2 regions of the Peribacillus sp. TH16 genome follow, and region 1 is predicted to be linked to the other one. Evidence: a T-box and tRNA genes for the amino acid it is inferred to sense, from the RefSeq annotation. Region 1 holds a T-box; the other holds one or more tRNA genes.

The links. The T-box of region 1 lies ahead of alaS (alanine--tRNA ligase). A T-box ahead of a tRNA ligase gene usually reads a tRNA of that ligase, here a tRNA-Ala.
Region 2: it encodes a tRNA-Ala, which carries the amino acid that the T-box ahead of alaS (alanine--tRNA ligase) is inferred to sense. The anticodon was not compared.

What each region holds. Positions count from the first base shown of each region.
Region 1 is NZ_JAEKEM010000009.1:1,165,060-1,174,060, forward strand. It holds gene mltG (endolytic transglycosylase MltG) at 77-1,219, opposite strand; gene JFV29_RS19675 (hypothetical protein) at 1,535-1,714, shown strand; gene JFV29_RS19680 (DUF1292 domain-containing protein) at 1,775-2,065, opposite strand; gene ruvX (Holliday junction resolvase RuvX) at 2,077-2,502, opposite strand; gene JFV29_RS19690 (IreB family regulatory phosphoprotein) at 2,502-2,771, opposite strand; gene alaS (alanine--tRNA ligase) at 2,838-5,474, opposite strand; T-box leader at 5,534-5,752, opposite strand; gene JFV29_RS19700 (AI-2E family transporter) at 5,782-6,858, opposite strand; gene JFV29_RS19705 (hypothetical protein) at 7,075-7,290, opposite strand; gene JFV29_RS19710 (PRC-barrel domain-containing protein) at 7,280-7,822, opposite strand; gene JFV29_RS19715 (TPM domain-containing protein) at 7,882-8,643, opposite strand; gene JFV29_RS19720 (LemA family protein) at 8,643-9,001, opposite strand, start outside.
Region 2 is NZ_JAEKEM010000009.1:2,257,323-2,266,323, forward strand. It holds rRNA gene JFV29_RS24930 (16S ribosomal RNA) at 1-372, opposite strand, end outside; gene JFV29_RS24935 (hypothetical protein) at 827-1,012, shown strand; gene JFV29_RS24940 (DMT family transporter) at 1,047-1,952, opposite strand; gene JFV29_RS24945 (MgtC/SapB family protein) at 2,097-2,804, shown strand; tRNA gene JFV29_RS24950 (tRNA-Ala) at 2,921-2,993, shown strand; gene JFV29_RS24955 (helix-turn-helix domain-containing protein) at 3,804-4,034, shown strand; gene JFV29_RS24960 (hypothetical protein) at 4,367-4,522, opposite strand; gene JFV29_RS24965 (hypothetical protein) at 5,315-5,479, opposite strand; gene JFV29_RS24970 (proline dehydrogenase family protein) at 5,885-6,802, shown strand; gene pruA (L-glutamate gamma-semialdehyde dehydrogenase) at 6,859-8,400, shown strand; gene putP (sodium/proline symporter PutP) at 8,572-9,001, shown strand, end outside.

The DNA.
Region 1 (9,001 bases):
TTCACTTTTACTATTCTATCATAAAAACAAGGGGAAAGTAATATCCCTCCCCCCTAGTCGCTTTAGCTATCAGCTATTATTTATTGGTAATATGTTCTGCCTTTTTATTATTGTGATCTTCCAACGTTTTCGAATAAAGAACTTCTCCTTCAGGTGTTGCCAAGAAGTATAAGAAATCTGTCTTCTCAGGCTTTAACACCGCATCAATCGATGTCGTTCCGGCATTGGCAATCGGACCCGGCGGCAACCCTTTGTTCTTATACGTATTATACGGAGACTTCACCTCAAGGTCTTTGTATAGCACCTTACTTTTATGTGAACCTTTTGCATACAAAACGGTCGGATCCGTTTGTAGCGGCATATCTTTCTTGATACGATTATAGAAGACGGAAGCAATTTTCCCACGGTCTACCTGGGCAGTTGCCTCTTCTTCAACAAGCGAAGCAAATGTCAACATCTGGTGAACAGAATAATCTTTTTTGTTCATCTGAGTTTCATATGCCTGCAAGGTCTCTTCCGTTTTCTTCAGCATCTCAATTACTACTGCTTCTAAAGACGGTTTTTCCTCATAAAAGTCATAGGTCGCTGGGAATAGATACCCTTCAAGCGGATACAAAACATTTTTATTCTCAATCTCCGACGTTAACAGCTCCGGAAATCTCTCTTGCATGGAATTAACGAACTTTTCACTATTCAATTTCTTAAAAATTTCTTTTGGATCTTGATCCGTCTTCACGGCAATGATATCAGCAATCTGAATTAGCTGCTTTCCTTCTGGAATCGTTATTTTCATGGTCGCTTCTTTCATAAGTTTCCCGGTTTTGATGCTAGTCACAATATCTTGTATTGGCATGGATGGTGATAATTTATACTCCCCTGCCTGAAAACCGGATTCATTACGGAATTTAATATAATATTTGAATACACGGGCGTCCTTGATTATCCCCTGCTCTTCAAGCAATGTTGAAATTCCATTCACGGAAGAACCGATTGGAATCTTCACTTTCTTAATCGTGTCATCGTCAGGATCAACTGGCTTCATGGCTGAGTTGATATATAAAAAGCCAACAAGACCAACTATCCCGATTAATAAAATTAGCGAAGCTATCGTAATCATGATAATTTTACGAACAAGCCTTGCTTCTCCTTGCTGTTCTAACAATTTCATTCGAATATGTTCCTTTTTTGATAACTTATGATCTTTTTCATCCATTTTCATTCCCCCTGCAAACTCACACCAACTACATAATAGTTCCTAGAAGATGCTTTCTCTAATTAGACTTTGCTTCGAATATTATACTAAAACCAACAAATAAATACATGTTTTTTGCAAAACTACATTCGTTATTACTCTATTTATGGCAAAATCGCACTAGTTTTGTCAATATACAGGTGTTATTTAATAGGGAATTAGTGATATTTTTTAGAATTAGCTGTAATAGACTTTCATGAGATTTTCTTCGAATACGATTGGTGTTTCAGACATTTGATAAAATAAAAAGAATATTTATGTGGTTATGCTACTATTAATTTTATGATAAAGAAAGGTGTGAAGGAGTTGGATAATTCTTATTTTGTTGGTTGGGGGACACTAGCACTCATTAATGCCGGGCTTGCTCAAGGTAAAAATAGAACAGCTTTGAATTGGTTCATATTATCATTATTTTTAGGTCCGCTCGCCACTTTTATTCTTTTGTTTGTGGAGAAAAGATAAGGATTTTTTGGTACATAATGAAAAAAACTGACCTTGGTTTAAGGTCAGTTTTTATATATATTATTCTTCTTCAGCTTCTTCTTGGTCAAGGAATGTGTTTAACATTTCTTCGACTAGATCCCACTCTTCTTCTGTTTCGATTGGTGCAAGTTCACCATCTTTATTATCTTCGCTTGGTGTGAATGATGAAGCGTGGATTTCAATTTCTTCCTCGTCATCTTCAGCAGACATCGGATAGTAAAGTACATAAGATTTGTTAAATTTATCAGAATCGAATGTGAACAGGATTTCGCAAAGCTGCTCGTTTCCGTTTTCATCTACTACTGTAATGTTGTTTTCGCCGTGTTCCATTTGTATTCACCTCATATTGAATTTGTTTGTCTGTCCAAGAAACCTTGTAGAATCATGACAGCTGCCATTTTATCAATGACTTTCTTACGTTTGCTTCGGCTCACGTCCGCCTCAAGAAGAACACGTTCAGCCGCCATCGTTGTCAACCGTTCATCCCAGAGAAACACCGGCAGCTTGAATTTGTTTTCTAATCGCTTGGCGAAATCTTGGCTGATCTCACCGCGCGGTCCTACGGTTCCGTTCATATTTTTGGGTAAACCGAGGACAATTTTAGAAACTTCATGTTCTTTTATTATTTCATTAAGACGTTTAAAGCCGAAGTCATTTCCAGCTTCGTTAATTTTGATTGTTTCCAATCCTTGTGCAGTCCAACCCATCGCGTCACTCACAGCAACACCGATAGTTTTTGAACCTAAATCAAGTCCCATTGTGCGCATTAGTATTCCTCTCGATGGTTCTTAAGATACGATTTAACCAATTCTTCGATGATCTCATCGCGTTCAAGCTTACGAATAATGTTTCGAGCATCCATATGGCGCGGGATGTAGGCCGGGTCACCAGATAATAAATAACCGACAATCTGGTTAATCGGGTTATAACCTTTTTCCTGAAGTGCAACATAAACTTGAGACAATACTTCCTGTACATCTCTTTCGAATGGTTCTTCGGGAAAATTAAATTTCATCGTTTTATCAAAGGAACTCATTATCATGCACCTCTCCTCAGCGTCCAGAATCCATTATTATCTTCATTGTACAACACTTTTCATTGATTATGAAATCGTTAAGACCCATTCTTCAACAAAATTAAGTGCTGCATCCAATTTTTCTGGGTCTTTTCCACCGGCTTGTGCCATATCTGGTCGGCCGCCGCCGCCTCCACCGCAACGAGATGCGACTTCTTTAATTAATTTACCGGCATGGAAACCGCGTTCGATATAATCCTTCGTAACTCCGGCAATCAAATTGACTTTATCGCCTTGAGCCGATCCTAATACGATAATGACAGAATCAAGCTTTTGTTTCAAATCATCTGCCATAGCACGCAGATTATTCATGTCAGTAGCTTGAACTTTTGCCACTAATACTTGTACACCATTAATTTCTTTTACGTTAGAAACAAGGCTTCCTGCTTCAATATTACTTAATTTTGCAGTCAAGCTTTCATTTTCACGATGAAGATCTTTCACTTCCGCTAAAACTGTTTCAATTCTTGAAGGTACATCTTTCAAGTTTGTTTTCAATTTAGCAGCTGCGTCTTTTAATACACCGATTTGGTCCGTCATCAATTTGTATGCTCCTGCTCCTGTTACTGCTTCGATCCTGCGTGTACCCGCACCGATGCCGCTTTCAGAAACAATTTTGAACAAGCCGATTACCGCTGTATTCGGGACGTGAACACCGCCGCAAAGCTCAAGACTATAATCGCCAATTTGAACGACACGGACTATCTTGCCGTATTTTTCGCCGAACAAGGCCATCGCGCCCATTGCTTTTGCTTCTTCAATGTTTTTATAATCCGTATTCACTTGTAAGCTTTGCCAAATTTTTTCATTTACAATCGTTTCAATCTGTTCAATCTCTTCTGCTGTAATCTGACCGAAGTGAGAGAAGTCAAAACGAAGACGCTCAGCTTGTACCAGTGAACCAGCTTGGTTAACATGTGTTCCTAGTACATCTTTCAAGGCTTGATGTAAAAGATGTGTCGCCGTATGATTTTTCGTAATATGGATGCGGTTTTCTTGATCTACCGCAGCAACAATTTCAGTGTCTGTAGTCAAAGTACCGGCTACAACAGTTACACGGTGCAGGTTTTGGCCATTTGGTGCTTTTTGAACATCATGTACATTCACTTTAACGGATTCACTAGCCATCGTTCCTTTATCAGCTATTTGTCCGCCGCTTTCTGCATAGAAAGGTGTTTGGTTCAGAATCACCTGAACTTCTTCGCCTTCTTGCGCTTCTGTTACAAGCTCGCCATTTTTCACGATTGCCGCAACTTTTGCATCAACTGCCACCTGATCATATCCGACAAATTCACTTCCAACTTTAATGTCGCCTAATACTCCACCTTGAATCTGCATGGAATCCACATCTTGACGAGCAGAGCGAGCACGTTCACGCTGTGCTTCCATTTCTTTTTCGAAGCCAGATTGATCAATCGTCATGCCTTCTTCTTCCGCATATTCTTCCGTTAATTCGATTGGGAAGCCGTATGTGTCATACAAACGGAATGCATCGCTACCTGGAATGACTGTGCCGCCTTTTTCTTTTTCTTTTTTGATGACTTCAGAAAGAATAGCTAGTCCATCATGAAGCGTTTCATGGAACCGTTCTTCTTCATTCTTGATTACTTTCGCAATGAATTCTTTATTAACGAGAACTTCTGGGTAGAAATCTTTCATGATTTCACCAACCACTGTCACAAGCTCGAACATGAATGGACGGTTAATGTTGATTTGCTTCGCATAACGAACCGCTCTACGAAGTAAGCGACGTAGCACATAGCCGCGACCTTCATTGGATGGAAGTGCTCCGTCTCCAACAGCAAATGCTACTGTACGTATATGGTCGGCAATGACTTTAAATGCCACATCTTTTTCTACATCGACACCATATTTCACATCAGAAATTTCTTCAACAGCTCTAATAATTGGGATGAACAGGTCTGTATCATAGTTTGTCGCCACATTTTGCACGACTGAAGCCATACGTTCTAGACCCATGCCTGTATCAATATTTTTCTTCGGAAGCGGTGTATAAGAACCGTCAGGATTATGGTTAAATTGAGAGAACACAAGGTTCCAAACCTCTAAATGCCGTTCATTTTCGCCACCTGGATATAGTTCTGGATCATTCGGGTCATCACCATATTCTGGGCCACGGTCATAGAAAATCTCCGTATTCGGGCCACTTGGACCTTCACCGATGTCCCAGAAATTCTCTTCCAAACGAATGATTCTTTCAGCAGGAACACCGATTTTTTTATTCCAAAGCTCAAATGCTTCGTCATCTTCCGGGTGGATTGTCACCGCTAATTTCTCTTTGTCAAAGCCAATCCATTTTTCGTCGGTCAAAAATTCCCATGCCCATGTGATTGCTTCTTCTTTGAAGTATTCACCAATTGAGAAGTTACCAAGCATTTCGAAAAACGTATGATGACGCGCAGTTTTCCCCACGTTTTCAATATCGTTTGTACGAATTGCTTTTTGTGCATTTGTAATTCTTGGATTTTCAGGGATCACCCGTCCATCAAAATATTTCTTTAACGTTGCTACCCCAGAGTTAATCCATAGCAATGATGGATCTTCATGAGGAACCAATGACGCACTTGGTTCAATGTTATGGCCTTTTTCACTAAAAAAATCTAAATACATTTGGCGGATTTGAGCACCAGTTAAATACTTCATCTATATATCCTCCTTTAAAATTATGTAATTTTGAGCACACAAAAAACTCCCATCCCAAAAACAGGGACGAGAGTTAACTCGCGGTACCACCCTGATTATGGACGTAGAAAAAGCCTTCGTCCATCACCTTCATAAAAGCCTTAACGCGGCATGACGGCAGGTATTAGCTGCTCTCCGGACTAGCTTTCTGCTGCTCTTCACCTTGAAGTCCCTTTCAGCCAGGGGGACCCCTCTCTTTTAGATGGACTTCAGCATACTTCATCCTTCAACGAATTATCTTATGTAATGGATTATATTCACAAGACTTTTATTTGTCAATAAGGGGCGGCCTCTTTCTGAAGTGAACACGGGCATGAAGCACAAAAACTTTCAGTACAGCCAAGATAGGGATTGAAAGTACCATTCCCGTAATCCCGCCTATTTCACCTCCAGCTACCAATGCAAGCATGATGAAAAGTGGGTGCATATGGAGGCTTTTCCCGACAATAAGAGGTGACAGAATATTCCCCTCAAGAAATTGAAGCACAAGCACGATAACTATTATAATCATCACCATTTTCACAGATATTGTGGCGGCAATTATAACCGCAGGAATGGCCCCGATAATCGGTCCAAAATACGGTATGACATTGGTTATTCCGATAATCGCTCCTAACAACAACGGATATTGCATTCCGACTATCCAAAAAAGAATGGATGAGATCACTCCAATTGCAACACAGACGATAATTTGCCCGCGGATATACCCACCTAGGGAAGCGTCAACATCCCGTACGAATGCACGTCCCTGCTTGCGCCATTTTTTCGGGGTCATATACCAGGCCATTTTTTTTAACGCAGCAAAGTCTTTCAGGATATAAAAAGCAATGAATGGAATAAGCGCAATCAGAACAACGAAATCAAACAGCTTCATCGCATACTCCATCGCTTTTTCCGGCATACCTTTCAGCCAGCCTTCGAAAAGAACGACCCCTTCTTCAAACCTTTCATGTATCCCGAACGGCCAGGCCGCCGTTTGATGATTGAGCCTGTCTACCCTGCCTTGATACTGCTCGACCAGCTCAGGAACACTTTCTGACAGCTCACGCACCTGACTAACCATCACCGGAATGCCTTTATAAACCGCAAATCCAATGCCTCCAAAAAACAGCAAGTAAATGATTGTAATCGAAAGCCAGCGATGCATACCTTTCTTATTTAAAAATTCCACAACAGGATGCAATAAATAACTGATGAATGCACCAATGAGAAAAGGCAGCAATACTGTTACACTTATAGTTACAGCCGGTCCCCACATAGGCTTCAGTTTCAAAAAAATATATATAACAAAAAATAAGAGCAATAAAAAACCAAGCCTATAAAACCACTTGAGACGAATACTCACAAAATCTACACCTCCCGCTCGTTTATTCTTCGAAAGGTGAGAGGTTTTCATACATAAAAAAGAGTGCCCTTAGCATCAGGACACCCATTCCCTTTAAAGTAATGATTTTATTCTTTTGCGTATTTTTTTGATATTTCGGTTAATCATTTTTGTGTTCATCATGTTCATAAGACCATTACGTGAACGTCTAGCCATTGCAAGCACCTCTTCCGTTAATTACATGCTGAAGCGGCGGTCATTTTCCTCAAACAAGTCGTCTAATGAGCTTAAACTTCCATCTTCTTCGACCTGGTGCGTATTAATAATTCCCTCAGAAATGGTCATTTCAATAAAACAATTCCAACAATAATATTGATTTACACCAATCTTCCCAACATCTTTACTGCGGCAATTCGGACAATTTATTTCCAAAATGGACACCTCACTGTTCATAAACTGAAACAATGATGGTATCCTTCCCTAATGTAGGCGGCTGTTTAGATTCAATCACTGTCGTCTCCGAGAAAAAACCATCTGTTGTTTCATACGCTATAATCGTGCCCATTTTTTCCCTGAAATATACATCCTGCAGTAAACCGAGCTCCTCTCCCATTTCTGAAAGAAGCATTCGTCCCAATACTTCATCCTTTGTTAGCCAGATGGAATCATCAGGCACCTTCTTTGGGGTTGACTCTTGTTGTATGATGACAATCCCATCCGGACCATATGAAGAAATATCGTCCAGAGTCAAATGAAAAGATCTCTTAAACAATGCTTGTTGATGAATGACCAAACCTGTTACCTGACCCGCTTCAGAAATAGATAAATCATGGACCGTGCCGATTCTTTCTCCTTTGATAGTAAAAACCGGCATTCCTTTCAATACAGAAAACGTCCGCAAGGTCATCCCGCCTTTCCGAACATTTTTATTATTTCTTTCATCTCGTAAATAGATGTGCTGAAAGGTTTTCCATTGTTGAATCATCTTAGAAAACGTAAAGTTTCAGGCATAAAAAAAAGACCGGTTTCCCGGTCAAATCTACCTTACCATCCACGGCTAGAACCTCCGCCACCGGAGCTTCCTCCGCCACCGCCTCGTGAGCCACCGCCACCACTGCCGCCTCCGCGACTAATGAACATCAATAGGATATTGATGATAATTTGAAGGAAAAATCCTTTAAACAATTTGGCATCGAGGATGAACAAAATGATGACCACAACGATGATGAGAAAAATCTGTATACCTGATGGCTTAAAAGTTCCTGTATCTGTCTGAACGGAAAGATCTTGATAAAACTCGTCACCTAAATTATATTCCTCGGTGACCTCGTTATAAACAGCCTTATAGGTTTCAGTCAGAGCAAGATTGTAATTACCTTCTTTCAGCTGAGGGATTGCCACATTGTCCAAAATCTGTCCTGATTTTATATCAGTAATGGCACCTTCTAACCCGTACCCCACTTCAATCCGGATTTTCTGCTCCTCTTCGGCCAGAACAATGAGGACTCCGTTATTTAGCTCTGCATCCCCGAGCTTGAATTTCCTAAATGCTTCGACCGAGTATTCCTCTATTTCAGAGCCTTCCATTGAGTCAACGGTCAAAACAGAGATTTGTGCTTTTGTAGCATCATCTAATCGTTTTCCCAATTCTATAAGCTCTGATTTTTCCTGATCATCGAGGACTCCAGCAAAATCCTGGACATAAATATCTCCAACAGGTTTCGGAATGTTAGGTTCTGCTGCGACTACGTTTGCTAAATTGAAAGTGAAAATAAAAAATAGCGCAAACACAGCGAGTTTTTTCATTATTTATCGCTCCCGAAATCAACTTTCGGCGTTTCTTTTTCTTGATCAGTCACTTCAAAATATGGTTTTACATCGAACCCAAATGCGCTAGCCATCATATTCTTTGGAAAGCGTTTAATGGTCTTGTTATACGTGGTTACTTCGTCATTATAGTCTTTTCTTGCGACGGTCAATCTATTTTCTGTTCCTTCTAAACTATCCATAAGGCCCTTAAAGTTCTCATTGGCTTTCAAATCCGGATAGTTCTCGACGACCACCAAAAGGCGGCTTAACGCCCCACTCAGTTCTTGATCTGCATTAATGGCATCTTCCGTTGAATTAGCACCTGCCAACTTTGAACGTGCATCACTGACCGCTT
Region 2 (9,001 bases), 1.1 Mb from region 1:
AGATTCCCTACTGCTGCCTCCCGTAGGAGTCTGGGCCGTGTCTCAGTCCCAGTGTGGCCGATCACCCTCTCAGGTCGGCTACGCATCGTCGCCTTGGTGAGCCATTACCTCACCAACTAGCTAATGCGCCGCGGGCCCATCTATAAGTGACAGCAAAACCGTCTTTCCATCTTCTCTCATGCGAGAAAAGAACGTATCCGGTATTAGCTCCGGTTTCCCAAAGTTATCCCAGTCTTATAGGCAGGTTGCCCACGTGTTACTCACCCGTCCGCCGCTAATCTCAGGGAGCAAGCTCCCATCGATCCGCTCGACTTGCATGTATTAGGCACGCCGCCAGCGTTCGTCCTGAGCCAGGATCAAACTCTCCGAAGAAATGTTTGACTTGCTCATTTTGCTTTTTTTGATAGTGTGTGCTCACTTAAAAATTAACGTTGGCGCTTTGTTTTGTTCAGTTTTCAAAGAGCAATTTGTTGTCGTTTCTCTCAGAAGCGACTCCTATAATGTAACACATTGTGTCACGTTTCGTCAACAACTTTTTTTAAAAAGTTTTAACAGTTTGTTGAGCTGTTTAAGTTGTTGTCTTAGCGACAAGAAATAATATACCATGTACAAATAATGTTTGCAATATGTTTTTCAAAACTTTTTTTCAAAAAAGTGTTTTTTCATTCTCCTTCTATATATTCCTTTCTAGAATAACTCTTTTTCGAATGCATCAAGCCCCCCTACCTCTTAAACACAGTCCGCCGCTTCAGCTGAATTAACTCGCATATTTCTCCTTAAACCCAAATAGACATATAAAGATATCTTCTTTCTTTGAGGTGAAGCAATGAATCTATCATTAATCGCACTACTCATTTCTTACAGCATGGCTCTTTACTTATTTAGCACTGCTTATTATGAAGCCATAAAGTTCAGTAGGGAAAAAGGGAAAGTGAATGGTACAACGTTTTTGTTTAGCTTTACATTTGCCTTGATCTTCACTCGGATTACCTATTTGTTTTATCCCTATTAAATAAAAGCAGTAAGTCGGGTTCGACTTACTGCTTTTATATGGAGACTGCTTCTTTTTTCTGCACCTTACTTTTCTTTTCATCCTTTAGGAATATCATCAAGCCGGCCAATATGATGGTACCTCCTAGGATTTGCGTCCAGAGTATGGGTTCACCAAGAATGAAGTAAGCTAGAATTGTCGCTCCAATCGGTTCCAGTAAGATTCCCATAGAGATTGTTGAAGTACTTAACCACTTCAATGACCAGTTGAATAATGAATGCCCTAATAGAGTCGGGAAAATAGCAAGCAAAACGAAATAAATCCAGTCGACAGTAGGATATGGTCCCAGTGGCTCTCCCTTAAGGACAACGTAGAAAAACAATGTAAATGCACTAATTGCATACACGACGAATGTGTATGTTATAGAAGAGATACGCTTTCTAACATTTTGACCAAATAGTAAATAACCAGTTACTAACGCACAAGCAACAAGGGAAAGAATGTCTCCCCAAAGCGCCATACCGCTGATTCTAAAATCTCCCCAGCTGATGACAAGACTGCCCGCTATCGCGATGATCCCGCTTAATATTGCCTTCATTGAAAATCGTTCTTTAAAAAACAAGTAAGCCCCTGCAAACGCAAATAACGGCTGAAGGGTGACAAGCACAGTTGAACTCGCAACCGACGTGTAATTGAGCGATTCAAACCATAATATAAAATGAAAAGCTAGGAACACACCTGCCGCAATCGAACACAACCAGTCCTTTTTCTCAATGAATTTAAGTTCATGGCGGTATTTTATTATGAAAACCGGCAACATAAGCAGAACAGTAAATAATAAACGATAAAAGGCTATAACACCTGATGGAGCAGATGCTAATTTAACAAGTATGGCCGAAAATGAAACGGATGCCACACCTATCGCCAATGCAAAATAGGGATTTATTTTAGGTATTTGCATTCTTGTTCCTCTTTTCATGTTGAATTACCTATCATTGTACTCTATTTTACTATGGTAAAATTATTAGAGTGAGTTATTTGAAAAAACGGGTATATTGCACCAAATCATATAATTCTCGATACTCTTTCGGAAGTGGTGAACATTATGGAATGGACATTCGATCCTCAATCAGAACTGCAAATACTTATTAAGCTGGGGATCTCAGCTCTCCTTGGATTAATTATCGGGCTAGAGCGAGAAATGAAACGAAAACCCGTTGGATTAAAAACAAGCTTGGTTATTTCCATCGTCAGCTGTTTATTAACGATTGTTTCCATGGAGTCAGCTTATAAATTCCCCGGAAGTGACGATGTAAATATCACAATGGATCCCTTACGTCTTGCCGCACAGATTGTTTCTGGCGTCGGCTTTATCGGGGCCGGCGTTATTCTCCGCCGTGACAATAACAGCATCTCCGGTTTAACCACCGCTGCCATAATTTGGGGAGCAGCCGGAATTGGGATTGCTGTCGGAGCTGGATTCTTTCTCGAAGCAATTGCCGGAGTCATTCTATTAATCATCAGTGTCGAATTGGTACCCGTAGTCGTCACCTGGCTTGGCCCGATGAAATTACGGCAAAAAGAAATCTTTCTACAACTAGTGGTAAAAGATAAAGATGACATCGCTTTAGTTCTCAAAAAAATCAAAGACGAAAAGATTTTTATCAAAAACCTAAGAATCAAAGATGTTGCAGAAGACCATCACCTCTTAACACTTAAAGTTTTGGTCGATCATAAAGTTAGAACTTCAGAAGTTTATTACACCGTCTCCAACCTTAAAGAAATTGCACGGGTAGAAATCGAGAATGCTTAAGCGAAAAAAACCGTTTGATACCCTCAAACGGTTTTTTCTTACTATTTTGCAAATTTCTCAATTTTATTATTGACTTTTCCTGAAATTTCGATAAAATAATTATTGTACCCTAACCCGGGGCATTAGCTCAGCTGGGAGAGCGCTACGCTGGCAGCGTAGAGGTCAGCGGTTCGATCCCGCTATGCTCCATACTTGAAAACCCTTGTGTATCAAGGGTTTTTTTCTTTTTCCACTTATAGAAACCTGCCGATTCATTTCAAGATTGCACAATGCGTGCACCTTTATCCCACTAAAGTTTTGATCCGTTAAATGCGGAAAGAAGGATTGATCTAGCCGGAGGGCTGCTTCATCTTGGATAACGGATGATGCAATTCCTTAACCGATTTAGGTGACGGTCCTTCATCCAGTTTGTCATTTATAGAACTCATCCAACATCTGAGTAGTGATTTTATCCATTGAATATTGCCGAAATAAGACAAAATATGCTTTTTAACCGAATACCATCTTGCTTCTGCTCTAGTTTCAGCTACACTCCTACGATAGGAAGTATTAAACCATTTTACCATCGTTACGGTATTTCTTCTGCGCCCTGACGTTAAAAACCATATAATAACTACTCCACCACAGCTACCGTCATATCTCCACTTAAAGCTATCTCAACACCTGGCGAACCATAATCCTCCGTTAACTTATTGATGCAACCATTTCTCAGCTTGCTCCTAATATAAATATCAGTTTATATCCCCTCGTATTTCGTGAGGGTTTCCCCCTCGTGATCCCCTTTCCGTTTTCATCCGCTCCGCTTCTTCAAAACACTTTCATCCTTTATCACTTCGCTTACGATTTGGCAAAAACTACTCTAGTAAGGCTACTAGGGTAGTTAACTGTTATTAGCACTTACCGTTTTTCCGTGATACCAATTATTTGCGAAACTATGCGTATATTTTTGTGAAAGATGGACGAGACTGCTAGTACAATAAATACTAGGAGGTACGCGAAATGTTTAGATTCGGGAAGGGAAAGCGTCGGAGTAAGGTCGGCAAATTAATAGATAAGCACGGGTATACACAAGAGGAGTTTGTAAGCGCGTCTGGAATCTCACGCAATACGATTAGCAGAGTTTGCAGCGATCCTAAGTATGTGCCTTCTGCCGGAGTATTAAAGAAAATCATGAAGGCGATTCGGAGTATAGATGCCGGCGCAAAGTCAGACGATTATTTTGATATTTAAGGTTGCGCTGAATATTCGATGTTTAAACGCAAAAAAAGCCCCGACCCAAACAAACGGTTCCAATTAAGGTCGTGGCTTTGCTACGTTACATGAAAACAGATATTTCTTTGAATTGTTTTTTGGTATACCCTATATGCAAGGAGACCTCTTCGTTGGTCTTCGAATTAATTAGGTAGACGTAAGCTTTCGAGTTATCACGGAGACGCCCTCCTACAACAGCTCCGGCAATTGTGCCGATTGGTCCTATGAGAGCCGTTCCGAGGATTGAGCTGACTTCCGGTTAACCTCCGCTACGACGAGCTCTCTTCCCACTCGATACCATCAATCCTTACTTATCCTTTGATAAGTAAGGAATATGAATGACTACCTCGCCATCGCTTGTCTGGCTCCATCATTACGGCTGAGCAAATCCCCGCCGGTATTTCTTTACCCGTTAAGTTCAAATCGATCCCGCCCGCAAGTATATCGAGGCTAATTTTCCGTTTCATTGTGTCCTTCCAAAATCCCATATCAACAACTTCATTTAGCTGCCTCAAAATTGAGTAGAATAAACCCTGCAGGTCAAATTATATTGATCTTCAGGTTATAACAGCAGTAGCAGGGGATTGCGAGTCCGTGCTTGACAGTTGGCTTTAAACCCTCAAAAAAAAATTGTTGGAAGTAAAATACCCCTTAAGTCGGCACGAAACCGGCATATGGGGTATTTTACTTTTTGCGAATTTATTAGAATACTAGTACTATCACCTTTATGGTTTTGAAGAAAGTAAAATGCGCTTTTACCGGTAAGCAGCATAAAGGGCATTCGTATTCTAATATGATTTTCTTAATTTGAAAGAATTGTTCTTGTTCCTAAGAATGACGAATTCATTTACTGAATTTTAAATGCAGAATGACCTTCCAGCCCCAAAGCGCCATGCCTTCGAACAAGATAATCAGCATTATTCGGTGGAGACAAATGCGTGAGATGACATATTAGCTCTTCAGAACCATTATCTCTACTACCATCATGATTACTTATTAATCTAATATGTAAAATCCCCCACTTCTATATTAGAAGTGGGGGATTTTTTTGCTAAAGTTATCTATTGATTACATATGTGAAAGGAAAAGAGTCATTTCAATCTTATTCATCACCGCATCTAATGCTTTGACACTTCATATATAGCGACTTCTTTTTGAGTTTATTCACATACTTCCTACTATTATAGACATACACGGTTGCACCTTCTTCAAGCGGGGCTTGATGGATTAGGGACAAGGGGGTATGTAATCCGCCTTATCTATTTTCGACTAACCATTTTCTTTATCCTTCGAACAACAGGTGACACAATGACTTTATGTGCTTTTGTGAAGGCTAGTCCAATAAACCCTGTTATTACCAGAGCAATTATCAAGCCGATTATCAATCCAGATGTTTCTCTAAGTTCTTCAAATACCGCACCCATTCCTTATCCTCCCCGCCTTACCGATGTCACTTATTTTTCCGGCCCACGCCATTAACTTCCGATCATGTAACAGAAGATGTACTCGGTTGGACCTATAGTCAGATTCATTATATCGCATTGGATTATTATGGTCGAGCTACCACTTTTAAACGCATTCGCAAAGGTTTCATCTTTCACAGGGCTATTTTCTCCTAAGCACCTTTCTTCTAGCTTTTCTTTATAAGATAAATTATAAACCTTCCGTTCTATCCATTAAGATAGGAGAAAATTGAGTACCTCCCCCTTCATTGTCCCTAACCGACAAACAAAAGACAGAATTATTGTATTTTTAGAACATTGCGCAAATTGTCGAAAAACCATAAGATTATCTTGTGATTACAACTTCTTAGGGGGTGTGTTTTTTAAATGGAAGCGATTACAAGGGACTTTTTCTTATTTTTATCTAAAAATAACTTACTTAATAATATTGCAAAGAAAAGCGGCGGTAGTTTTGCAGCCGGAAAAATTATAGGGGGAACTGATTTCCAAAGTTCCATTAAATTCATTAAACAGCTTAATAATAGTGGCTTGTCGGTTACAGTGGACCATCTTGGGGAATTCGTTGATTCTAAGGAAGTGACCCAGGAAAGGACAGCAGAATGCATCGAAACCATTGAAATGATCAGCAGAGAAAAACTGGATTCACAGGTATCTCTCAAAATGACTTCTCTGGGTCTTGATATCGATCATAATCTGGTCATCGAGAACATGACAAGAATTCTTGATACAGCAGAAAAACACAATGTCATGGTCACGATTGACATGGAAGATGAAGTTCGCTGTCAAGCAACAATCGATATATTTAGGCAGTTCAAAGAAAAATACAACTGCATAAGTACTGTTTTACAAGCTTATTTATACCGCACAGAGAAAGATTTGGAAGACCTTGCCCAGTATAAGCCGTTCCTGCGTCTCGTAAAGGGTGCCTACAAGGAATCTGCCGAGGTGGCTTTTCCCGAAAAGAATGATGTAGATGAAAACTATAAAAAGTTGATTAAGCAAAGTCTTCTTAACGGTAATTATACGGCCATTGCCTCACATGATGACCAAATCATCGAATATACAAAAGAGCTGGCTAAAAAGCATAACATTCCAAATACACAATTCGAATTTCAAATGCTTTATGGCATGAGAAACAAAACACAATACGAGTTGGTCAAGCAAGGTTACAAGATGCGCGTCTATGTACCATATGGTCTCGATTGGTATGGATACTTCATGAGAAGGCTTGCGGAAAGGCCATCCAATATTGCCTTTGCCTTCAAAGGGATGGTCAGAAGCTAAATATACATTCAACATTCTAATTGCTACAAAAATTCTATAAAAAGGTGTGATTATCAATGATTTCATATAAACACGAACCATTTGTTGATTTTACAAACGAGGAAAACAAAAAAGCATATCAGGAAGCACTTCAAACTGTTGAGGGCTACTTAGGGCAAGACTACCCTCTTTATATCGGGGCAGAGAAAGTGACGACTGATGAGAAAATCGTTTCATATAACCCTGCTGATAAACAAGAGGTCATCGGCCGAGTATCGAAAGCGAACAGGGCTCTTGCTGAAAAAGCTATGCAGGAAGCTGTTACCGCTTTTGAAAGCTGGAAAAAAGTGAAGCCGGAAATCCGTGCTGACGTTTTGTTCAAAGCTGCTGCCATCATTCGCAGACGCAAGCATGAATTCTCTGCGTTATTGACAAAAGAAGCGGGAAAACCTTGGAATGAGGCTGATGCGGATACAGCGGAAGCGATCGATTTCCTTGAATTCTATGCCCGTCAAATGCTGACGCTTAAAGATGGTGTGCCTGTTCAAAGCCGTCCGGGAGAATTTAACCGCTATGATTACATTCCATTAGGAGTAGGCATCATCATTTCTCCTTGGAACTTCCCATTTGCAATCATGGCAGGTACAGCTGTTGCCGCTATCGTCACTGGTAACACAATCCTGTTGAAACCAGCTTCGACTACTCCTATTGTTGCTGCGAAATTCGTTGAAGTAATGCATGAAGCCGGCCTTCCAGCAGGTGTGTTGAATTTCGTTCCAGGAAGCGGAGCCGAAGTGGGCGACTACCTGGTTGATCATCCTAAAACACGTTTCATTTCCTTCACAGGTTCACGCGATGTAGGTCTGCGCATTTACAAACGTGCATCAGAAGTGAACGAAGGCCAAATTTGGCTGAAGCGTGTCATCGCTGAAATGGGCGGAAAAGATACGATCGTCGTTGACAAAGAGGCAGATCTTGAATTGGCCGCTCAATCGATCGTGAAATCTGCATTTGGCTTCTCTGGACAAAAATGTTCTGCTTGCTCCCGTGCTGTCATCGTAGAAGATGTATACGATCAAGTTTTAGATCGCGCTGTTGAATTAGCAAAACAACTTACTGTTGGTAATCCTGTAGAAAATCATTTCATGGGACCAGTTATCGATCAAGCGGCATTCGATAAAATCATGAGCTATATTGAAATCGGCAAAGAAGAAGGACGCATTCTGACTGGTGGAGAAGGAGATAGTTCAAAAGGATACTTCGTTCAGCCGACAATCGTCGCTGATGTCGATCCGCAAGCCCGTTTGATGCAAGAAGAAATCTTCGGACCAGTCGTTGCTTTTTCAAAAGCGAAAGACTTTAACGAAGCTCTTGAAATTGCCAATAACACAGAATACGGTTTGACTGGGGCTGTCATTACGACAAATCGCCTGAACATGGAAAAAGCACGTGAAGAATTCCATGTGGGGAACTTGTATTTCAACCGCGGCTGTACTGGTGCAATCGTAGGATATCAGCCATTCGGCGGGTTCAACATGTCAGGAACCGATTCCAAGGCAGGCGGACCGGACTACTTGCAACTTCATATGCAAGCCAAAACAACATCAGAAACGTTCTGATCATGTTCTATTAAGCAATTTGAAGAAGAGTTGAATGACCTCGTATTGGTTTTGTATCTTCCATTCTGCGATACAAAACCAATACGAAGTAAAATGGAGGAAGTGACAAATAGGTTGCTTCCTCTTTTCAAACGAAAAATTATATACTTTCATCCTGAAGGGAGTCTTCCTATGATCGATTTCTCATTAATACTTTCCATTAGCATTTATATGGCGGGCATGCTGTTAATCGGATATTTCGCCTACAAAAAAACCTCTAACCTAAATGATTACATGCTGGGCGACCGGGGTCTTGGCCCTGCTGTAACGGCATTAAGCGCCGGTGCTGCCGATATGAGCGGCTGGCTTCTAATGGGTATGCCAGGCGCCATGTTCGCAACTGGACTCAGCTCGATTTGGATCGTAATCGGCCTGACGCTTGGTGCCTATGCAAACTGGTTATATGTTGCACCAAGATTGAGAACCTATACGGAAGTAGCCAATAACTCCATTACGATTCCTGCTTTCCTGGAAAATCGTTTTGGTGAGGGCTCACGGATCTTAAGGCTCATTTCAGCATTGGTTATCCTGATATTCTTTACCTTTTACGTTTCTTCCGGAA